Regions from separate parts of the Actinomadura monticuli genome, predicted to be linked through region 1. Evidence: riboswitches for the same ligand, from Rfam matches in the RefSeq annotation. Region 1 holds a riboswitch; the other holds the start of a gene.
What was found. Region 1 has a riboswitch for cyclic di-AMP ahead of SM611_RS25980 (C40 family peptidase). Riboswitches for the same ligand answer to the same signal wherever they lie in the genome.
Positions count from the first base shown of each region.

Region 2: another riboswitch for cyclic di-AMP. It lies ahead of SM611_RS13585 (NlpC/P60 family protein); the one in region 1 lies ahead of SM611_RS25980 (C40 family peptidase).

Region 1 covers NZ_JAXCEI010000012.1:121,899-127,517, forward strand. The annotation lists gene SM611_RS25960 (histone-like nucleoid-structuring protein Lsr2) at 1-197, opposite strand, end outside; gene SM611_RS25965 (RDD family protein) at 1,368-2,000, opposite strand; gene SM611_RS25970 (RDD family protein) at 2,008-2,826, opposite strand; gene SM611_RS25975 (amino-acid N-acetyltransferase) at 2,832-3,353, opposite strand; cyclic di-AMP (ydaO/yuaA leader) riboswitch at 3,588-3,794, shown strand; gene SM611_RS25980 (C40 family peptidase) at 3,852-4,793, shown strand; gene SM611_RS25985 (transcriptional regulator) at 5,058-5,288, opposite strand.
Region 2 covers NZ_JAXCEI010000005.1:385,106-390,724, reverse strand. The annotation lists gene SM611_RS13595 (YqiA/YcfP family alpha/beta fold hydrolase) at 127-1,380, shown strand; gene SM611_RS13590 (hypothetical protein) at 1,385-1,930, shown strand; cyclic di-AMP (ydaO/yuaA leader) riboswitch at 2,310-2,453, shown strand; gene SM611_RS13585 (NlpC/P60 family protein) at 2,464-3,093, shown strand; gene hpnH (adenosyl-hopene transferase HpnH) at 3,152-4,156, opposite strand; gene ispH (4-hydroxy-3-methylbut-2-enyl diphosphate reductase) at 4,153-5,619, opposite strand, start outside.

The DNA.
Region 1 (5,619 bases):
TGCCGGCGGCGGCGCGAGACCGTGCCCGCCTTGCGGGACTTCTCCACGAACGGCTGCAGCGAATCCCGCAGCTTCGTTGCGTTGGCGCCACTCAGGTCGATCTCGTAGGAGGCGCCGTCGATCGAGAACGCTACGGTCTCGTCCGCCTCGCCACCGTCGAGGTCGTCGACGAGAAGCACCTGAACCTTCTGTGCCATGGGGACAGACCTTTCAGCTGGAGCAAACTTCAATCGGTTGACAAAGATATACCGAGAACTCCGCGGATGACAATTCCAGCACTCGCGTTGAACCGGCACTGCGGACGAAGTCGCCTTCCCGGCGGTGACCGGGCGTAATCGGCCTCATCGGTTTCCGGCGCATCGAGGGGCGCGCGGGGCCCTGCGGGCGGCCCGGCGTCCGGAATTCGCGGTCGGCGGGCCATCGCCGGGGTTTTCGGCGTGACCGGTGTCACGGCGGAGCGCGCTGACCTGGGCCGGTGCCGGCGCATTGGGGCCGGGTTTGCGGGCGCCGCGACTTTCGGACGGAGCGGCCGACCGGACGAAAAAGTCCCGGTCCGGACCTTAACAGGCGGTGCACACCGGCACCGCGGCCATCGATTAACTCTGACGTAACGGTGCTAACCGGCCACCGGCCGCGAATCCGCAGGAGCCGCGCGGCCGCGCAGGGCGGCGACCTGCCGGGACGCGGGGCGGCGCGCCGGCACGCGCGAGCGGCCGCACGCGGGGGCGGCACCGACGAACGGAAAGCAGAGATCATCGCTCCTGACCTGCCGATGTGAAGGGATGACAAAAGCGGAGTCCGTGGCGAAAATCTGTTTCAGGTCCGCGGGCCCGCCAACTCGCCTTCCGAGATCTCGCCGAAGCCCGCCGCCCGCGCTTCGGCGGTGGAATCAGGAGATTGAGGCACAATCCGACCCCCGATCCTCCACTTCTTCAACCTCCCCTCCGGGCTCGCCGACGCGAACGTGGTCCTCCAACCGTGGCCGCGCGCATGGGCGCGGGAAAGTCCGTTCGGGGTGAGACCGCGTCCCATCCGGAGTAAGTCCGCCACCGCTTTGAAGCGACACCTTCAAGCGGCATCCACGCGTGCGCAGGCGGTACGGCAACGTCCCGGGGAAGCACCTTGCAATCCGGAGGCGGCGTCCGGGACGAGACACATCCCGGTCTGATTCAGGGCCGTAACCGGAGCGAGCTGGGATTCGCCCGCGAACGTCCGCGTCCGAAACAGACCCCGTCATCTCCAGCAAAAGCATGCAGAAGACAACGAATACCCTCGTCCCGCGATGGATCGCGAGACGAGGGCCGGGGGGACCGAGCCGCCGCAGAGGTACCGGAACGCGGCTGAGAGGGCCGTAGAAGGCCCGGGAATCAGGGGCGTGCGCGTTTTACCACGAGCGTCCCGGCGAGCCTGTCATGGACGGCTTGGCGGGACGTCCCCTCGAACATCATCCCGGCGTTCCCCACCCAGAAGACGCTCGCCAGGAGGCCGAGGACGGGAATCGGGCGCGCCGCGATCGGCAGCGAATAAACCGTCGCGCGGAGAACGGACTGCAGAACCCCCGGACGGGCGCCGGCCTCGACAGGTCCAGGCACGGTCGCCTCAGGGCCGGCTTCCGCAGGGGCGGCGTCCTTCGGGGCGGCTCCTGCCCCTTCGGGCATCGACACGGGAACGAATCCGGGCACGGACACCGGCATGACCCCGGCCGCGCCCATAGAGGCGTCCTCAGTCGCCTCTGGGCTCGCCCCACCGGACTGTGCATCCGGCAGGGCGGCAACGACCTCGATGCCCGCGAAGCGCTTGCCGAGGGTTCGCCCCCAGAGGGCGAGTTGGATCGCCTCGTACAGCAACATGCACCCGGCCACGGCAGGCGGGGCGACGACGTCCACCGTGTGCCCCGACACGAGTTCCCGGACGACGACGATGACGGGCACACCGACGACGAGGGTGTCGACGACGCGCGCGAGAAGGCGCTGGCCCGGTTCGGCGAGGGAGACCGCCATCGCGGCCCTACTCCGCGTACTCGGTGTACTCGGTGTGCTCGTCGTATCCGACCCGCTCATCGATGACGAGCGTGCCGGCGAAGCGGTCGTGCAGGGCCTGGTGCAGGGGCTGGTCCCAGATCGCCCACAGGTACGCCATCAGGGCGCCCACCCAGACGAGCGCCATCCCATACGCGGCGTACTCCCACACCATCACCGCCAGGATGAGGAAGAAGAAGACGCCGACCTGGTAGCCCACGTGGACGATCCCAGCGCGCCAGGCAGCTTGTGTCGTGGTCATCGGCTGCCCCGCGGGACGCGCCTGCACGATGCCCAGTCCCATGACGCGCTTGCCGAGCGTCCGCCCCCACATGGACAGCTGGACGGACTCGTAAAGGAACGGCAGTACCGACATGACACAGAACAGGGTGAAGATGATGGGCCAGTTCCAGATGCCGCCCTCGTCCTCGTCGTTGCTGCCCGTGTCGCCGAGTCCGAACGCGGCGACCGTCACCGGCAGGACGAGCGCGAAACCGAAGACCGCGACGAGCCCGTTGTCGATGAGCCGGGCGACCGCGCGCCGGTGGATCGGAGCAAGCTCCATCTCACCGCTGTGGGAGTCACCGTAGGAGCCGCCGTACTGGTCGTAGGACGCCTCGTAGGTCTGCCCCCAGTCCTGCTGGGGCTGCTGCCACTGCTGCTGGGGCTGCTGCTGCCATTGCTGTTGCGACGGTTGCTGCTGCTGGGGTTGCTGCCACTGGCCACCTTGGTACGGGGGTGGCGGGCCGTAGGAACCCTGGCCCTGCGGCGGTTGATGACGCCGCCCGCGGTTGGGGGAATTGCTCATTTGGGTCAGTCCTCCAAGCGAAGCAACATCCGGGTGTTGCCCAACGTATTCGGCTTGACCCGGTCGAGGTCCAAGAACTCTGCCACGCCTTCGTCGTAAGAGCGGAGAAGCTCCTCGTACACCTCTGGCGCCACCGGAGTCCCGAGGATGGGCTGGAAGCCGTGGCGGGCGAAGAACTCCACCTCGAAGGTAAGGCAGAACACCCTTCGCACGCCGAGTTCCCGTGCGGTCTCCAGAAGGCGGGTGACGATGCGGTGCCCGATGCCGCGTCCGCCGTACCCCTTGTCCACGGCGACGGAACGCACCTCGGCGAGGTCCTCCCACATCACGTGCAGGGCGCCGCAGGCGATGACGGGCCCCGGCGTCCCGCGCTGGACGTCCTCGGCGACCCAGAACTCCTGGACGTCCTCGTACAGCTTCACCGTCGACTTCTTGAGCAGGCGCCGCCCCGACCCGGCGTACAGATCGACCAGCCTACGGATCTCCTGGACATCGGCGGTGCGGGCACGCCGGATCACGACCTCCACAAACAGGCGAGATTATCGAACACCGGGTCTTACCAAACGTTCGCGTCCGCGTACGAGTGGTGAGCGCGCCTCGTCGGGCGCTCGGAAAGTGACCCGAAGCACACTCTCCGTTCAGGGTCCGGAGCCGGCCCCTCCGCGCGCCCCGCCCTCGCGACCTGCGATTTCACTCGTTCTAGTTGGCATCCATTGCCGGTTCCGTTAGTGTCCATCGCTGACGTCGGCCACCCGCAGAACGAGGCCGAACCGCCGAGTCCGCGGGCCGCAACCAGCGCCCCGGGGAGCCGGGGACCCACTTTCGGAGGGTTCGGGGGATCGTCCCCCCGGGCCGAGACCGTGAGGGGTGAATCCGCAGTGTCGCGGCCAGGCCCGCGCGCGCTCGCGGACGGGCTGCTCCGGCCCGAACCCGACAGCTAACCCGGTAGGCGGACCAGGAGAGGAGAATTCGTGGAGCCATCGCGGCCTGCTTCCCTTTCACGACTCCGCGGCCGTGTGGTCACCGTGGCCGGTGCGCTCATCGCGCTGACCGCGGCCCCGTACGCCATCGCCCCGCACACGATCGCCGTCGCGCACGCCGACCCGGAGCCGTCCACCAAGGAGCTCCGGTCCCAGGCCTTCAAGCTCGCCGACCAGCTCGAGCAGCTCACCGAGCAGTACAACGGCATGAAGGTGAAGCTCGCGCAGTCCAAGCGCGCCGCCAAGGTCGCCACGGAGAACGCCGAGCGGCAGGAGAAGTCGCTCCAGGCGATCCGCCAGAAGGTCGGCGCCCTCGCCGCGACGAGCTACATGCAGGGCGGCTCCGACCCGACGGTGTCGTTCGTCGCCTCCCAGGACCCGCAGGCCGTCCTCGACCAGGCCGCGACCCTCAACTACTTCGCCAAGCAGGACAGCACCAGGGTCCTCGGGCTCATGCAGGCCATGCAGGCCGCCCAGCGCGCGCGCAAGTCCGCCGAGGCGCGCGCCAAGCAGGTCAGGGACCTGCGGACGCAGCTCGACGCGCAGCGCAAGAAGGTGACCGACACCTACGAGAAGGTCCGCAGCAAGATCGTCAAGAGGGACCCCACGCAGCTCGCCAAGCTCCCCGTCATCGGCACCGGCAAGGCCGCGCAGGCGCTGCGCATCGCCATGGGCAAGATCGGACGCCCCTACGTCTGGGGCGCCGCCGGGCCGAGCGCCTTCGACTGCTCCGGTCTGACGATGTGGGCCTACGGGCAGGTCGGCATCAACCTGCCGCACTACACCGGCAGCCAGTGGAACGCGGGCACGCACGTGTCGCGCAGCCAGCTCCAGCCGGGCGACCTGGTGTTCTTCTACTCCGACCTCCACCACATGGGGATGTACGTCGGAGACGGCAAGATGTTGCACGCGCCGCACACCGGCGACGTCGTGAAGATCGCCCCCATGGCCGGCCGTCCCTTCGCCGGTGGCGTCCGGGTCGCCTGACCCCGTCCCGTCCGGTTCCCGAGTGGCCCGGTCCTCCAGGCGCCGCGTCTCCAGGCGCCGTCGAGCCGGCCTGTGCGCGCACAGGTCAGAGATCCATCGGCGTGGGTCTCGAACGCCGTCCGCGGCGACGCCTCCTGCAGGGACCTACCTGTCAGTGCGCCGGCGCCGCCGCTGCGGGGTCGGACGGAATTCGGATGTGTTCGCCGCCTGGATCTCTCGATGACGCCCGCCCGTCCCCTGGCGGGCGTCGGGGGGTGAAGCCGGCTAGATGAGCTGCCTCCGGGCCGCCCACACCACGGCCTCGATAGGGGTGTTGACCTCCAGCCGGTCGCAGATCGTCCGCAACCGGCGCCGCAGGGTCCGTGCGCTCAACTCCAGCTTCCGAGCCGCCACATCGGCGGTGACACCGCTCGCGATCTGGGCGAGCAGCCGGACCTCCTCCTCGCTCAGCCCGAAATCGTCGGTGCCACGACGTGCGAGTGTGGCTGTTTCCACTCCGTCCTCCCTCGTCCATGGTGATGACCGCGGGGATGCAGCCGTCCGCTGCACAGGCACGGGTTGGCCTCGATCTGTACGCGCGTTGGGTTGCCGGGTCCGGAGCCTTCCGGACTTAGATCATCGGGTTCCTTTTCCGTCTCGCGTGCTTGGCCGGAGGTGGCCGCCTGGCCGATTGCGGGGTCGTTCGGGGGAACTCCGGGTGACGATTCACTCGTTGGTCGTCCGAGGGGAGACGGGATGAGATCGCCAGCCATCCGCCCCCGTCCCTTCGCCGTCGGACTCACCGGATCGTGCTGCGGACCAAGATCGTGAATCGTTTCAAGCTACG
Region 2 (5,619 bases), on a different contig from region 1:
TGGGACCGCAGTCTTGCAATGTTGTCACTATCGCTGGTAATGTATCACGCAGTCATGGGCCGCGCTAGTGGAACTTCGTAGCAGCTGAACACTTCAGCGGTTGCGCAAGTTGATCCTGGAGTGACAGTGACGCAAGCAAGTGCCGCACGCCTGGTCTACCTCCACGGTTTCGCTTCCGGTCCATATTCTTCGAAGGCTTCGCTGATCGCGGATCTCAGTGCACGTTTCGGCCTTGCGCTCGCCGTCCCCGATCTCAATCTTCCGACCTTCGAATCGCTTTCCATGGACGCGATGGTCGACATGGCCTGCCACATTATGGCCGCGAACCGGAATCGCACCTTCGCGATGGGCGGCAGCCTCGGCGCCGCCGTGCTCCTGCGGGCGCTCGCGGAGCGGAGGGCGCCCAACGTGGAGCGTGCCGTCCTGCTCGCACCGGTGGTCGACCATCGCGCCGCGCTTCTCCGGGTCGCCGGGCTGCGGGACGAAGAGCCGTGGCGTCGGTCGGGCACGCTTGAATTCCAGCATTACGCGGCCGGCATGCCGCTGCCGGTCGGCTACGGCCTGATCGACCGCCCGCCTCCTCTGGACGACGGGGTCCTGGCCCGGATCGAGTTACCGGTGCTCCTGCTCTCCGCCGCGGATGACACGGTCGCCACCGAGGAGGAGACCACGCGTCTCCTCCGGGTGCTGCCCAACGCCACTTCGGTAACGATGCCGACCGACCACCAGTTCACGCGGGGGTTCGACGCCACCTGGGCGGCCGTCAGCGACTTCTTCGATCTCCGTCGATCAGAGCCGGTTGGCCTGTCCGGCGAAACGGCGGCCAACCCGGAATTGCGCGAGCGAGCCGAACTGGTCCAGGAGGCCGTCTCCCTGCTGTGCGCCGCATACGCGGACCGGAGTTATCCGCCCGCCGTTCACCGCGAGCGCCTGGTGCACGAAGGCTCGATGCTCGCCTCGGTGCGGGATGAACGCCGTCCGGGCGCTCCAATGGTCGCGGTCTCCTACGTCCGCCCTGACGGCAAGGTCGCTGCGGTGGCCGTCGATGAGCGCTACCGCGGGCGCGGCCTCGCGAGCCGTGTTCTGCGGGCTCTGAGAGCCGCGCGGACGTCGCGGTTCATCGAGGTCGAACGCGACGACGAGAGGGCCGAGCACATGGTTCTCGCGGCCGGCTTCCACCCCGTGTACGACCGCGCCGGTGTCACCGATCTGCTGGCGAGCGCGGGCCATGACGTCACCTGCCTCGGCAGGGACCGGCTGGGCGTCTACTACGAACGCCACCGACGGGCGGCGGGGCGACCGGGAATAATGAGGACTTTCACCGCGGGCCGATTCGAAGAGTACGTCACTAATGATCTGTCAACCGAGACCAGAGGATGACACGATGGACTCTCCGGATGTCAGCGCGGCGATCGCGGAGTACACGTCGCTTCGCGGGGAGATCGACGGGCGCGCGAAATACCAGCAGCAGATCCTCGCCCTGCAGCTGACGCTGACCGGTGCAATATTCGGGTTCGCGCTGACCCGCGCCGGCCTGTCCGGCATCATGCTGCTGATTCCAGTGAGCTCCTATCTCCTCGGTGGGCGGTACGTCGCCCAGCGCACCGCCATCCACCGGATATCGACTTATATCGACGAAGTGCTCAACGACAAGGTCGGAAAGGGCTTCGGGTGGGTCGAATGGAGCCGGGCCAATCCGCGTCCCGCGACGACCGTCGATTGGCTGATCCCGATGCTGCTGACCTTTCCGGGGGCGAGCCTGCTGGCGCTGGGCTGGGTGTTTCCGCTGGTCTTCTACCGCGCCGATGTGTCCGTGGCCGAGCGGGTCGGCCTGATCGCGGTGTGGTCGGTCGGCTGCTTCGGCGCCGCCGTCACCGCCCGGATGATCGTGAGCATCCATCGCGGCGGAGACCGCCCGCCGTCGCGGTGATCGGGTCCGTTCAGGACGCAGGGCGCGGAGGGCCCCTCCACCCCCGCTCCAGTGGGTGTTCGAGGCGGTTGGAGGGGGTCTGAGCTGGGGGTTTGATTTTGGGAGGGTTTGCCTTCCCTTGGGAGCTTCTGTAGCTTGGCCCCCACCGGGGTGCCCTCCAGGTGCTCCCGTGCCACCCGGGACGGGTGGGAGCGGCGGCGCGACCCACGTGCCGTCCTGCGGCGGTCCGGCCGCCGCCTGAGACCTCGCCGACCGTGCGCGCCCACGCAGAGAGCGCGCTGCGGCAGGTCCGTTCACACGGCCCCCGAGGCATATCCCTCGGACGGTCTGACAACATCAGCGCCGCTCTTCCCGCATGGGCCGGCACGGTCCCGGGACCGCAGCGGCACCGCCGAGTCCGCATCGCGCGGAGCCGGGGACCCACCCTCGCAGCACTGGGGTGAATCGGCCTGCCCCCAGGCCGTAGGGCGACTTCCACGTCCGAACCCGTCAGCTAACCCGGTAGGCGGCACATGGAAGAAGGAGCCCCCCTTTTGAAAGGCAAGCACAGCAACGGCAAGGGCGTTTTCGGCCTGAGCCCCCGCACCAATGGAGCGCTGCTCGGTCTCGCCGTGTTCGGCGTGGCCGCGGCGACGGTGCACGTGGCGGAGCGTCCGTCCGATACCGGTACGTCGGTCGCCGCCGTCAAGACCATCCCGCAGCCGCGAAAGGCGGACGCGACCGAGAAGTCCGCGAAGAAGACGGACGAACGGTCCGAGGTCATCGAGCGGGCCAGGTCGTGGAAGCCGCACAGTGCGGACCGGGTGCCCTACAGCCAGGTGAGGTCGCACGAAGGGTACCGGGCCGACTGCTCGGGGTATGTGTCCATGACGCTGGGGCTGCCCAAGCCCGGGCAGAACACGGTCGGCCTGACGTCGTCGCGCTACACCGAGCGCATCAAGATGTCGGAGCTGAAGAAGGGTGACCTCGTCATGGACGCGGAGGGCACCAACACCACCCGGCACGTCGTCATCTTCGAGAAGTGGGCCAACAGCCGGCACACGTCCTACTGGGCGTACGAGCAGCGCGGCCGGTACGGAACCGACTACCGGACGCGCGACTACGGCCTCGACGCGGGCAGCGAGTACAAGGCCTACCGGCCGAAGAAGCTCAGCGACGCCTGACTCCCCGGATCGGGGTGCCCGGAGAGCAGGGTGATTCCCTGTTCTCCGGGCGCTTCGGTCAGGTGGAGCGCACCGCCCTGATGGACTCCTTCAGGGAGCCCACGGTGGCCATGACCGCGGTGGGCTCGTAGCCGCAGTGCGCCATGCAGTTGGCGCAGCGCGGGTCGCGGCCCCGGCCGTAGGAGTCCCAGTCGGTCTCGTCCAGGAGCTCCTTGTAGCTCTGCGCGTAGCCGTCCGACATCAGGTAGCAGGGACGCTGCCATCCGAAAAGCGAGTAGGACGGGATCGCCCAGGCCGTGCACGGGAAGTCGATCTTGCCTTCCAGGAAGTCCAGGAAGAGCGGCGAGTGGTTGAGCCGCCAGCGCTTGCGGTTCCCGTCCGCGAACGCCTTGCGGAACAGTTCCCTCGACTCCTGGACGCCGAGGAAGTGCTCCTGGTCGGGCGCCTTGTCGTAGGCGTATCCCGGCGAGATCATCATCTCGTCGACCTGGAGATCGTCGTTCAGGTAGTTCATGACCTCGATGACGTTCTGCGGGGTGTCGGTGTTGAAGACGGTCGTGTTGGTGGTGACGCGGAATCCGCGGCGCTTGCATTCCTTGACCGCAGCGACCGCGTCGTCGAAGACGCCCTCCTTGCAGACCGAGGCGTCGTGCCGTTCCCGGAGGCCGTCGATGTGCACCGCCCACGCGAAGTACGGCGACGGCTTGAACTTGTCGATCTTCCGCGGAATGAGCAGCGCGTTCGTGCACAGGAACACGAACTTCTTGCGCTTCACGAGCTCGTTGACGAGTTCGTCGATCTGCGGGTGCATGAGCGGCTCACCGCCCGCGATGGACACCATCGGGGCGCCGCACTCCTCGATGGCGGCGACGGCCTGCTCGACCGGCATCCGCCTTTTCAGGGTGTCGGCGGGGTGCTGGATCTTTCCGCAGCCGGCGCAGGCCAGATTGCACGCGAACAGCGGTTCCAGTTCGACGATGAGCGGGAACTTCTCCCTGCCGCGCATCTTGTTGCGGAGGATGTAGGTTCCGATGCGAAGGCTCTGGCGAAGCGGCATGCTCATTGTGTTCGGACCTCCTTTGGCAGGGTGAATTCGGTCGTCTCCACCGTGACCGTGCGCTCCTCGGCGTCGACCGGTCCGAGGCCGCGCAGGGCGTCGACGACGGCGTCCAGCACGGACGGCGGCGCGGACGCCCCCGCCGTCAGCCCGACGACGCGGGCCCCGGCGAGCCGGCCGAGCGGGATGTCCGCCGGCCCGTCGATCAGCACCGCGGGCGTCCCGTGCGCCTCGGCCACCTCCACGAGCCGGCGCGAGTTGGAGGAGTTGGCCGACCCCACGACGAGGACGAGGTCGCTGTCGCGGGCGACGCCGGCGACGGCCCGCTGCCGGTTGGTGGTGGCGTAGCAGATGTCGTCGGTGTGCGGGCCGACCGCGTCCGGGAACCGGCCGGTGATGGCGGCCGCCACCTCGCCCGCCTCGTCGGCGGCGAGGGTGGTCTGGGTGAGGTAGGCGACGGGGCGGCCGGCGGGCAGCGACGCGACGTCGTCCGGCGTCTCGACCAGGACGGTCGAGGACGGCGCCTCCCCGAGGGTGCCCTCGACCTCCTCGTGCCCGGCGTGCCCGATCAGCGCGACGAGGTGGCCGGAGGCGGCGTACCGGCGGGCCTCGGCGTGCACCTTGGACACCAGCGGGCAGGTCGCGTCGACGACCCGCAGCCCGCGCCGCCCGGCCTCGTCCCGGACGGCGGGCGCGACGCCGTGCGCGGAGAACACCGTGACCGAGCCGGGCGGGACCTCGTCCAGCTCGTCGACGAACACGGCGCCGCGCCGGGCCAGGTCGTCCACGACGTGGGTGTTGTGGACGATCTGCTTCCGCACGTAGACGGGCGGCCCGTGCAGGTCGAGGGCGCGTTCCACGATCTCGATGGCCCGTTCCACGCCGGCGCAGAAGGAGCGCGGCCCGGCGAGGAGCACCCGTCGCGGGCCGGTCGCGTCCGCCCATTCGCGCAGGGCGGGGCCGACGGTGCGCAGCCGCCGCAGCGCCGCCGTCCCGCCGGTGAGCGTGGCGGGGCCGACCAGCGGGCGGCCGGGCGTGTCGACGATGGCGCGGACGACGGCGAACGGCCGGTCGCCCGCCGCCTCCGCCAGCACCGAGGACTCCATGTCGGCGACGAGCGCGCCGGACGCGGCGAGGGAGGCGCGCTCGGCGCCGGACACGATGTGGTCCGTGGTGACGAGCGGCCCGCGGTGGACGGTCGCGCCGGTCGTGCGTTCCAGCAGCCCGGCCAGCGCCTCCGCCGACCGGCAGAGCACCGTCCCGGACGGGCCGCGGACCTCCGTCGCGACGAACAGGTCGCCGGGGCGGAGCCGCGCGTCCAGGGCCCCGCCGCAGCCGGCGACGGCCAGCGCCTCGTACTCGGGCAGCCGCCCGGCGGCGGCCCGCGCCTTGGCGGGCCCCATCCCGGTCCGGACGACGTCCCGTCCCACGGCCCGCGCCTCGATGGCGAGCGCCGCGCACACGACGAG